DNA from 2 places in the Pseudarthrobacter sp. NKDBFgelt genome. Region 1 is predicted to be linked to the other one. Evidence: predicted binding sites of a transcription regulator. Region 1 holds the regulator's gene; the other holds the start of a gene.

The links. The regulator HrcA, encoded in region 1, represses chaperone genes, less so after heat shock. The targets are predictions, from matches to a motif close to TTNGCACTCGNNNNNNNCGAGTGCNAA.
Region 2: a site for HrcA is predicted at 2,458-2,484, ahead of ACKAE7_RS05005 (FmdB family zinc ribbon protein). Genes of this name have one in related genera too.

The regions. Positions count from the first base shown of each region.
Region 1 is NZ_JBJURL010000008.1:74,010-79,553, forward strand. Features, by position in the region: gene ACKAE7_RS03795 (GerMN domain-containing protein) at 1-3, shown strand, start outside; gene ACKAE7_RS03800 (16S rRNA (uracil(1498)-N(3))-methyltransferase) at 30-809, opposite strand; gene dnaJ (molecular chaperone DnaJ) at 812-1,939, opposite strand; gene hrcA (heat-inducible transcriptional repressor HrcA) at 2,021-3,034, opposite strand; gene ACKAE7_RS03815 (DUF3097 domain-containing protein) at 3,210-4,055, shown strand; gene ACKAE7_RS03820 (DUF4870 domain-containing protein) at 4,210-4,629, shown strand; gene hemW (radical SAM family heme chaperone HemW) at 4,771-5,544, opposite strand, start outside.
Region 2 is NZ_JBJURL010000011.1:59,976-65,519, reverse strand. Features, by position in the region: gene ACKAE7_RS05015 (AAA family ATPase) at 1-1,246, shown strand, start outside; gene ACKAE7_RS05010 (RcpC/CpaB family pilus assembly protein) at 1,252-2,016, opposite strand; gene ACKAE7_RS05005 (FmdB family zinc ribbon protein) at 2,120-2,389, opposite strand; gene ACKAE7_RS05000 (5-formyltetrahydrofolate cyclo-ligase) at 2,517-3,140, opposite strand; gene galU (UTP--glucose-1-phosphate uridylyltransferase GalU) at 3,262-4,167, shown strand; gene ACKAE7_RS04990 (GNAT family N-acetyltransferase) at 4,172-4,792, shown strand; gene ACKAE7_RS04985 (hypothetical protein) at 4,874-5,544, shown strand, end outside.

The sequences.
Region 1 (5,544 bases):
TAGTTACCAGTTGAGCCAGGCCGCGTCATTCAGGGCGAGGGTGCGGTCCAGCGGCCCAGGACATCGCTGGCAAGCACGACGGCGGCCGGTCCGGCGGTTGATGAGCGCAGGACATGGTGCCCCAGCAGGGCGGTGACGGCGCCCTTTCCGCAGAGCCTGGTGACTTCCCTGGGGCTGATGCCGCCTTCCGGTCCAACGATCAGCAGCACCTCGCGCGGTTCCGTTCCGTCCGCTTCCCGCCGGGATTCCAGTACGGTGCGCAGGGGGCGCACGGCGTCCTCATGGAGGATGACCGCCAGCCCCGCGGCCTCCACGAGGGCGGCCAGCGCGGCAGTGTCGACGGCGGGCCGCACCTCGGGGACCCACGCGCGGCGCGCCTGCTTGGCTGCCGCCGTCACCACCGACTGCCACTTCGCGTGGGCCTTCGCGGCGCGGTCGCCCTTCCACCGCACGATGGACCGTTCGGACTGCCAGGGTATAACGGCGTCGATCCCGAGTTCAGTGGCCGTTTCAATGGCGAGTTCATCCCTGTCGCCCTTGGCCAGGGCCTGCACCAGCACCAGCCTCGTGGCCGGCCGCTCCTCAACAGCAACGGAGGCGCACTCCACTTCGAGGCCTGCGGGTGACGCCGCAAGCACCCGTCCGCTCATCCGCGTCCCGGCGCCGTCAACGATGTCGACGGGCTCACCCGGGGCGAGGCGCTTGACGGTGACGGCGTGCCGCGCCTCGGTCCCTTCGAGGACAAAGGCCAGCCCCGCCGTCATGTGGTCAAGGGACCCGGGCGGAGTGAAAAAGACAGGGTTGCTCACTGCTACAGGTTACCGAGCCTGTCCCGGAGCTTGGCGAACATGCCGCCGCTGGCTGCAAGCTTGCCCTCGGTGATCTGCTCACCGCGCATCTTGGCCAGCTGCCGCAGGAGCTCTTCCTGGGCAGCATCAAGCTTGGCGGGCGTCTCCACCTGGAGGTGGACCTTGAGGTCGCCGCGGCCGTAACCGCGCAGGTGGGTCACTCCTAGTCCACGAAGAGTGATGATCTCACCGGACTGGGTCCCGGGCTTGACGTCGATTTCCTGTGGCCCGTCGAACGTTTCCAGGCTCACTTCGGTGCCCAGGGCAGCCGCCGTCATCGGGATGTGCAACGTGGCGTGGAGATCGTCGTTGTCGCGCACATAAGTGGCGTCGTTGTTCACCCGGATCTCAACATACAGGTCACCGGAAGGTCCGCCTGCCGGGCCTGCCTCGCCCTGGCCGGAAAGCTGGATCCGCGTTCCGGTGGCTACGCCGGCGGGGACCTTGATGGTCAGCGAACGGCGGCTCCGGATGCGCCCCTGGCCGCTGCACTCGTTGCACGGATCCTTGATGACCGTGCCGAAGCCCTCGCAGGTTCCGCACGGCGCTGCGGTCATGACCTGTCCCAGGATGGAACGGACGGCGCGCTGGACCTGGCCGCTGCCGCCGCAGATGTCGCAGCGTTCAGGATGGCTGCCGGGCTGGCAGCAGGAACCCTCGCAGGTTGGGCACGTGACGGCGGTGTCCACGTCGAGCTTCTTGTTCACACCGAACACAGCGTCGCGGAGTTCGATCCGGACGCTGATGAGGGCGTCCTGCCCGCGCCGCACGCGGGAGGCCGGTCCGGTGGAACCTCCGGCACCAAAGAAGGTGTCGAAAATGTCCTGGAAGGCGAATCCCTGGCCGGCGTATCCGCCGCCGCCGAAGCCGTTGTCCGTCCCGTTTTCATTGCCCGTGGTGTCGTAGACCCGGCGTTTCTGCGGATCCGACAGGACTTCGTAGGCGTGGGTCACGGCCTTGAAGCGGTCCGACGCGTCCTCACCCGGGTTGACGTCCGGGTGCAGGGTGCGTGCCAGCTTGCGGTAGGCCTTCTTGATCTCTTCTCCCGTGGCCTCCGGTGAGACTCCAAGGACGTCGTAGTGGCTGCTCAAAGTTCGTATCTCTTCCTTGTTGTACTGCCTGCAGTTGGACTGCTGGAAATGCTGTGGGTATCCGGTGGCCCGGGCTGGACCTCAGGGGCCCAAAATCCGGGAAAGGTAGCGGGCAACAGCCCTGACGGCGGCCATGGTGGTGGGGTAGTCCATCCGTGTTGGTCCCAGGATGCCGATCTTTGCTGCACTGTCCGGGCCATAGCCGGTGGCCACAACAGATGCCTCGGCAAGTCCGTCGTAGGGAATCTCGCGGCCGATGCTGACAGCCATCCCGCGGTGGTCCTGAGCCATTTCGCTCAGCAGTCTGAGCATGACCACCTGCTCCTCAAGGGCTTCCAGCACCGGGCCGATGCTGAGCGGGAAGTCCACGTTGGACCTCGCCAGGTTGGCGGTGCCCGCCATGACCATGCGTTCCTCGCGGCTGCTCTGCGCCAGGGCTTCCAAGCCAATAGCGAGGGCCTGGGCGGCCTGCCTTTGCCCCGGGGCGGCTGTGGCCACCACGGCGGGCAGGGACTGGGCGAGCTGGCTCAGCGGAGTTCCGGCCAGCGATCCGAGGAACCGGGCCCTGAGGCCTGCCAGGGCGTCGTCCCCCAGGTCCTGGCCGACGTCGATAACGCGCTGCTCCACCTTGCCGCTGTTGGCGATCAACACCACCAGCACCTTCCGCGGAGCGAGGAGGACGAATTCAATATGCCGAACCAGGGCCCTGCTTAAGTGCGGGTACTGGACCACGGCAACCTGGTTGGTCAGCTGGGACAATAACCGGACGGTTCGGTCCAGGACATCGTCCAGGTCATCCGATCCTTCCAGGAGGGACTGGATGGCGCGGCGTTCCGCCGGGGAGAGCGGCTTGACGGCTGAGATCTGGTCCACGAAGAGGCGGTATCCCTTGTCCGTGGGGATCCGCCCGGCGCTGGTGTGCGGAGCCGTGATCAGGCCCTCTTCCTCCAGGGCCGCCATGTCATTCCTGATGGTAGCGCTGGACACACCGAGATGATGGCGCTCCACCAGTGCTTTGGACCCCACAGGTTCGCGGGAATGGACGTAGTCCTCCACGATGGCACGGAGTACTTCAAGTTTGCGTGGCTCGCTCACACTCCACCTCCATCCAGGGTTTGGGGCGACCGCGCCGCCCGCGCTGCGCTACCCATCGTTTAGCACTCGACATGCCCAAGTGCTAACAGTCTATTATGCCTCTCCCCGTTGCTAGCATTGGTACCGCTCCGGGCGAAATTCCGGACCTGTGATCGAGCGCTAGGCGGAGTGAACCATGCAGTACCAGAACTGGGGCCCCCAGGACATGTCCGCTCCGTCAAAGGCTCAACTGCCTGAAGTTCCTGTTGAACGGGGAATGGTACTGGAGGATGTCCAGTCCGGCTGGGTGGGCGCCGTGACCCGCGTGGAGAAATCCGGGGGCATGCATGTGGTGGCTCTTGAAGACAGGCGGGGCAAATCAAGGTCTTTCCGCCTGGGCTTCGGCTTCCTCCTCGAAGGCCAGGCCATTAAGCTCCTTCCCCCGGTGCCGCGGCAAGCCCCCGCCGCCACAGGGAGGACAGCATCAGGTTCGGTCCGGGTGGCCGGCCAGCGTGCGCAGGTCGCCAAGGCCAGTCGGATCTGGGTGGAGGGAAAGCACGACGCCGAACTGGTGGAAAAGGTCTGGGGAGACGACCTGCGGGTGGAAGGCATCGTCGTCGAACCCCTCCACGGCATCGACGACCTTGCCGCGGCGGTGGCCGAGTTCAGGCCCGGACCGGGCCGGCGCCTGGGAGTTTTGGTGGACCATCTGGTGCCCGACTCCAAGGAATCCCGCATTGCGGACGCCGTCATGGCCTCCCCGGGGGCGGCCGGGAACGTGCTGATCGTAGGCCACCCCTATGTGGACGTCTGGCAGGCGATCCGCCCGGCCGTCTTGGGCATCGAAAAATGGCCCGTGGTGCCGCGCGGGCAGGACTGGAAAACCGGCATCCTCGCCGCGTTCGGCTGGCCCCATGCCACCAAGGAAGACATCGGGCTCGGGTGGCAGAAGCTGCTGGGTGCGGTCCGCACCTACGCGGACCTGGAAGCCTCCCTGCTGGGGAGGGTGGAGGAAGTCATTGACTTCCTGACAGTGCCCTGACAGGCACCCCGTGCCTCTGTGCCTGTGAGCCCCAGGGCAGCTTCCGCGCCTCCAGCCAGTATTCTTGGTACTGCGGAACCTGCGATATTCGCAGCCCGGCACAACCGATATGCATTCTTAGCCAGCACCATTGCACTTTTAGAAGGAACAGACTGTGGCAGAAAACGCACGCGATCACAGGGACACCCAGGGCGGCCAGGGCCGTTCGGAATACCATGGCGTTCCGGCGAATGCGCTGCCCCTGACAGCCAGCGAAGACCGGCAGTGGGCCACCATGGCCCACTTCGGCGGAATCCTGGGCTGCGTTCCGGCCCTGCTGATCTACCTGATCTTCCGGGACCGGGGCCCTTTCACCGCGCAGGAGTCCAAGGAAGCGCTGAACTTCAGCCTGCCGCCCACCATCGCCGCTGTGGTGGCGAACATCCTGGTGTTCGTTCCGGTGGTCGGCAACATCTTTGCCGTGATTGCCACCCTCATCTGGATTGCCCTGACCTGCTTCTCCGTGGCAGCCGGCATCCATGTCAACAAGGGACAGCCGCACCGCTACCAGTACAACCTTCGCTGGATTAAGTAGTCCCCGCAGGCTCCCAGCACTCGCAAGCTCGTGCCGGGGCCCTCGCCTGCGTGGGCCCACCGCCGGCGCCCAGCACCCGCAAGCTCGTGCCGGGGCCCTCGCCTGCGTGGGCCCACCACAGGCTCCCAGCACTCGCACCTGCTAGTCCGGCAGGACCCTGCGGACCACTGCGTCAGCCAGCAGCCTGCCCTTCAGCGTGAGGACCAGCCGGCCCGCAAAAGCGGCGGCAGGGTCCACCAGTTCTTCCGCGATCAGCCCGGCGACCTCGTGCCGTCCTGCGGCGCCGAGCGAGGCAATCTCGAGGCCCGAGTGGAGGCGGACCTCGAGCATCACCCGCTCCATATTCCGGGTTTCCACATCCAGGGTTTCCCTCCCTGCTGCCGGTGACACTCCCTGTGCCAGGCGTCCGGCGTAGGCAGTGGGGTGTTTGACGTTCCACCAGCGGACACCGCCCACATGAGAGTGCGCCCCCGGTCCGATCCCCCACCAGTCGTCGCCCCGCCAGTAGGCGAGGTTGTGGCGGCAGGCCTGTCCGGGCGTGCGGGCCCAGTTGCTGACCTCGTACCAGCCCAGGCCTGCCTTGCTGATCAGTTCATCGGCGAGCTCGTACTTGTCGGCGTGGTCGTCGTCGTCGATCCCCGGCACTTCACCACGGCGGATCTGGGCGGCGAGCTTGGTCCCGTCCTCGATGATCAGCGCGTAGGCGCTGATGTGGTCCGGCTGGTAGGACAGCGCTGTCTCGAGGGAGTACCGCCAATCGTCCAGGGACTCCCCCGGCGTGCCGTAGATGAGGTCGAGGCTGACGGCCAGTCCGGCGTCCCGGGCCCACTGCACCACCTGCGGCACGCGGCTGGGCGTGTGGGTCCGGTCCAGGACCTTGAGGACGTGGGGTACGGCGGACTGCATGCCGAACGA
Region 2 (5,544 bases), on a different contig from region 1:
CCGCCCGCGTACGTCCCTGGCCGTGGTCACGGCGAGCCTCCGCCATGCGGCCAGGATCGGGGAGTCCATCCGGCTGCAGCTGCCCAACTACCCTGGCCTGGCGGGGTTCTTTGGCGCCGGTCCCGAGTCCTTCCGGGTGGTTGACCTGGAACGGGCGCAGGGACTGGTGCGCGATCACGTCATCTTCTCGCCCGGTTTTGGCCGCACCCCGCACGGCCGCGCCCTGCACAATTTCGGGCCGCTTTCCGCCGAGGGCGGCCGGGAGAAGTTTGCCTTGGCCATGACACGGGCACGCCGGTCCATGCACGTCCTCACCTGTTTCCGGCCCGAGGACCTGGACCACACCAGGCTGAGCCACGGAGCCGTGGACCTGTACTCGCTGCTGGACCGCGAAATTGCGGGAAATACTGATCTTGGAACTCCTGCATCACGGGCTGCGGCCAGCGAGCAGGCGCTGGGGGCGGATCCCCTGGTTGCCGACCTCGGGGACCGCCTGCGTGCCCGCGGCGCACGGGTGTGGCACCAGTATGACGGCGCCATCGACGTGGTTGCCGCCGCTGATCCCCTCAGCACCATGGGTCAGGAGCACGCGGACCTGCCGTGGCCGGTTGCGATTGAATCGGACGGCACGGAGCAGTACCGGACCATGAGCGTGCGGGAGCGCAGCCGGCTGCGCCCGCAGCTGCTGGAGCGCCTGGGATGGCGCTACATGCCGCTGTGGACCATCGAGGTGTTCACCGATCCCTCCGCCTGCGCCGACAGGATTGCCGGGTACTTGGGACTCGAGAAAATGGCCCTTTCCGGCCGTGCCGCCGCGTCCGTCGCCTTCCTCGACGACGACGTGGACCAGGCGCTCAACGGGATCGACGCCGAAAGCCAGGGCGAGCGGGAACGGCTGGCCATGGCTGATGCCAGCCAGGGCGACTCCGTGCCAGCCCGCGAAGGCCTGCCAACTGCGCAGAGCGACGATCCCGCACCGGCCGGAGACCAGGACAGCAAGGAGGCGGGCACCATGCCCCAGGACCACGAAGAAGACAACGCTCCGGACGCCGGGCAGCCCGCCGAAGCTGAAGCCGGGCAGGACCAGGACGGTACACCCGGCACCGGGCCCAACAGTTCTGCGATGCCTGCGGGGCCGGCCGTGCCCAACAAGGCCTCCGAGGACGACCCCCGTGCGTGGGGTGACCGGGAAGACGACGACCACGACGCCTGGCTGAAGGAGCAGAAACCGCCGCACTGGGGCTGAGGTCCTCACGGCCCCACCAGCACGAAGAACAGCTTGCCCTGGGTGGAGGCGCCTGCGAGCCGGGCTGCCTGTTCCGCGGTTGCGGCCACAACTATCAGGCCGTCTGTCTCGGCGGTACCCAGCCACTGTCCAGTCTGGCCACCGTGGCCTGAGGTCCACAGCACGGGCACGCCGGAGGCCAGGATCTGGGGCGGGTCCTGCTGGTCGAAGCCGTTGGCCGAGGTGAGGACCACGTTCACCAGCTGCCCCGGGGAGACAAGCTGGATGGACGACGGATCTGCCATCCGAAGGGGGACGGCAGCAGATCCCGGGGGAGTGCCGGCCAGGAGGCCTGGACCGACAAGCTGGGCATCCGTGAGCAGCTGCCCCTTGCGCAGGGGCGCCGCGAGCTGCTTGCCTGCCGCCTCACCAGGTTCCTTGAGGAATCCGCTGGCCATCATGCCGGGCGGAACCTGTGCAGCGGCGAGGTCTGCCTCCGATAGTGCGGCGCCGGCGGGGATATCCCTCGCGGCGGCCAGCGCCGTCACCGTGTAGACGGGGGCGGGGGTGAGCTGGTGCACCGTGATGGCGGCCGCGGCGCAGAGCAGCAGCGCCACAGCGAGGCGCCTGTTGCGGTTCAGCCAGCCCGCGAATCGCGCGGGAGGACGCCTGCCTGTAACGCGGCCGGAGCCGCGGACCCTGCCGGGGCGGCGCCGCACTCGTGGTTTCCGGAAGTGTCCGGGATGTGGCGCGCTTGAGGTGTTCGGGCTGGACTGGCGGTATGCAGGCATGTGCCTACGCTAGGGGCGGCGCAAAGAGATCTGGCAGTGCCCTTAGCGGTATGTGGACAACCTTGCCCAACCGCCCGGCGGGCTTTGAGTCGAGGACCGTGCGTCAGCTGGCAGCGGCGGGGGCCGAAGCGGCCGGCGCGGATGCCGGCGCTGCAGCAGGAGCGGCGGGAGCAGCCGAAACCGTGCTGCCCTTGGCGTCCCGGGAGTCCGTGCGGTAGAAGCCGGAACCCTTGAAGACGACGCCCACGCTGTTGAACTTCTTGCGCAGGGCACCCTGGCACTCGGGGCAGGACGTCAGAGAGCTGTCCGAGAACGACTGGACGATGTCAAAGGCATGGCCGCAATCCTTGCAGGCGTACGCATACGTTGGCACTGGTGCTCCTCCTCTTGGGCAAACGAGAGGTCCCGGACTGCCGCTTGGTGATCCAACTGGATGTCCCATTAGCAGTCACAGGGCCTGAGTGCCAATTCTAGCATTCCCCTGCGCCCGGACTTTGCGGTCAAGCGGCGTTCGCCAGGTCCCTGAATCCGGAAGGAAGCACGACGCCAGGCACGGGACGGTCAAATTCCTCCACCGGAATCGCGCCAGCGGGCAGTAATTCCCCGTCATAAAGAACTGCGGCAAGGGGAATGTGCTTCCCGGCAGACGCAAGATGGCCCAGGAACTTGTCATAGTAGCCGCCGCCCTGGCCGATCCTGCTGCCTGCGAGGTCGACGGCCGTGGCAGGGATGAACAGCGCAGCGGCTTCCCCGGCAACCTCAATCTCATGCCGGGTCCCGACCGGTTCCAGGATGGGGGCGAACCTGCTGCGCGCGAGTTCAATGCCCGGGGTCCAGAAAACCCATCCGAGCTCACGCCCTGGTTCACAGACGGGGAGCAGAACCCTGTGGCCGTCGTCGTGAAGCGCTGCGATCAGTGGCAGCGTGGGCGGTTCCGCGCCGACGCCCAGGTAGACGCACACCGTGGCCTCCTCTGCCGGCATCACCGAAGCCGCCCACGCCGCGCCGCGCTTGGCCAGAGCGGTTCCGGCCTCCTCGCGTTCCAGGGATGTCATCGCAGCCCTTCGGCGGCGGTGGGCAGCACGGATCAGGTCCTTGGCTGCTTTGGTTTCCTCAAGCGTCACGTGTTTCCTCCATAACTGCCGCGCGCGGCCGGTTACCAGTGTTGTCCATCTGTCCGGCGCCATCATGTATCACTGGCTCCGTTGTTTACTGAATGCTTGACGCTGACGTTAGATTAGTCCGGTGACTACCAGTAACCCGAGAGTTCGCAAAGCCGTCATTCCTGCCGCCGGACTCGGTACCAGGTTCCTGCCGGCAACCAAGGCGATGCCCAAGGAAATGCTTCCCGTCGTGGACAAGCCTGCCATCCAGTACGTGGTTGAGGAAGCCGTGAACGTCGGCCTCCACGACCTCCTTATGATCACCGGGCGCAACAAACGGGCACTGGAAGACCACTTCGACCGGGTACCGTCCCTCGAGTCCACCCTTGAGGGCAAGGGGGACACCGAGAAACTCGCATCAGTCCAGGCCGCCAGCAAGCTGGGCGATATCCACTACGTCCGGCAGGGAGACCCGCACGGTCTGGGCCACGCCGTGCTGCGCGCGAAGCAGCACGTTGGTGATGAAGCCTTTGCCGTGCTGCTGGGCGATGACCTCATCGATGCCCGGGACGAACTGCTGGGCACCATGATCGACGTGCAGGCGAAAACGGGAGGGTCCGTCATCGCGCTCATCGAAGTGGAACCGTCCGAGATCAGCGCCTACGGCTGCGCTGACGTCCAGCCGATCGACGGCGAATCTTACGTTCGCGTCAACCGCCTGGTGGAGAAGCCAAGCACGGAAGAGGCGCCCTCCAACCTTGCGCTGATCGGCCGCTACGTCCTCCACCCTGCCGTCTTTGAGGTCCTGGAACGCACCGCCCCCGGGCGCGGAGACGAAATCCAGCTGACGGACGCCCTCCAGGAGCTGGCGACCGGCGAAGGCGAGGGGTACGGAGTGTACGGCGTTGTGTTCCGCGGGCGCCGCTACGACACCGGGGACAAGCTCAGCTATCTCAAGGCCTGCGTCCAGCTCGCCATTGACAGCGAGGACCTGGGGCCGGGCTTGCGGGAGTGGCTGCCGGGGTTCACCGCCGGCCTGTCCAAGTAGCGCCGTGCGCGCTGGTCCCATTTGGCCCGTAACCCTGGAGTGCGGGGATCTGGTCCTGCGGCCCATCCGGTACCGGGACAAGAAGGAGTGGACCGAGGTCAGGTCCCGCAACAGTGAGTGGCTTGCTCCGTGGGAAGCTTCCAACCCGGATCCTGCCGGAGGCCTCCCGGACTACCGGCAAATGGTCCGGTCATTGAAGTCGCAGGCAGCGCAGGCTACTGCATTGCCCTTCGTTATCACCGAGCGGATTGCCACCGCCGGGAGCCCCGCCATTATTGGCCAGTTGACCGTTTCATCGATCGTGTGGGGATCAGCGATGATGGCGACCCTCGGCTACTGGGTGGACCGGGGCCGTGCGGGCCATGGCATTGCACCCACTGCCGTGGCCATGGTTACGGACCACTGCTTCCGGACACTTGGCCTGCACCGGATGGAAATTAACATCCGGCCGGAGAACGGACCAAGCCTCCGCGTGGTGGAAAAGCTGGGCTTCCGGGACGAGGGATACCGGCCCCGCTACCTGCACATCAACGGGGAGTGGGCTGACCACCGGTCGTTCGCGTTGACCGCGGAAGAGGTCCCGGACGGGCTGCTCCGGCCCTGGCTCGCCTTGCGGCCGTCATAAATCCATTGATTTGCCGGCTGCGCCACGACACACCGCAGCTAATGCTGCCGCAGCGGACAGGATACTCATACGGTTTTGAGTGTGGACTTCCCCCTTAGCAGCTCAGTGATCCTTGTGGTTGCCGTCGTGCTCTGGATTGTGTGGGTTGCGCCCTACGTCCTCCGGTACCGCAGGCACCAGTTCCAGCCAGCCGGCGATTTCCTGGCGGAGCCCGCAGCAGATGAAACACCGGAACCGCCAGCCGCTTTGGTATTGAACGTCGCCGCCCAGCAGGAGAAAGCCATGGACACCAGGAAGAGTGCCGGACCCGCGACCGCCACTGCCGGCTCCCCAACCGGGGGTACGTTCCGGATTCGCTACGGACGCAGCGGCATTGCCCTGGTTGGGCTGCTGTCGCTGGTCACCGCGTTCGTTTCAGGTGTGCTTTCGCTCTTCGGGCTGGGCGCTCCTGCCCTTCCCCTGACGTGCCTTGCGCTCACCGCCGGATCCGTTGTCCTCCTGCGCTGGCTGGCCGTTCGAGACAGGAGGGCAAAGGTCAACGCAGCCTTTCGGGCCGCCATGACCGCACCGGCCCGGCAGCCCAAACCCGCTGCCAGCGTCCCGCCACGGCCGGAAGCAGCTCCGGCGAAGCAGGACAACCCCCTTTTCGACGCCGAGGCACACGAGCCCAGGATCAGGCCGCTGACTGCCATGGAACTGCGTGAGGCCGCCCTTGCTGTGGCGGTTGCCGCAGGCGATTCAAGCGCGGAAGC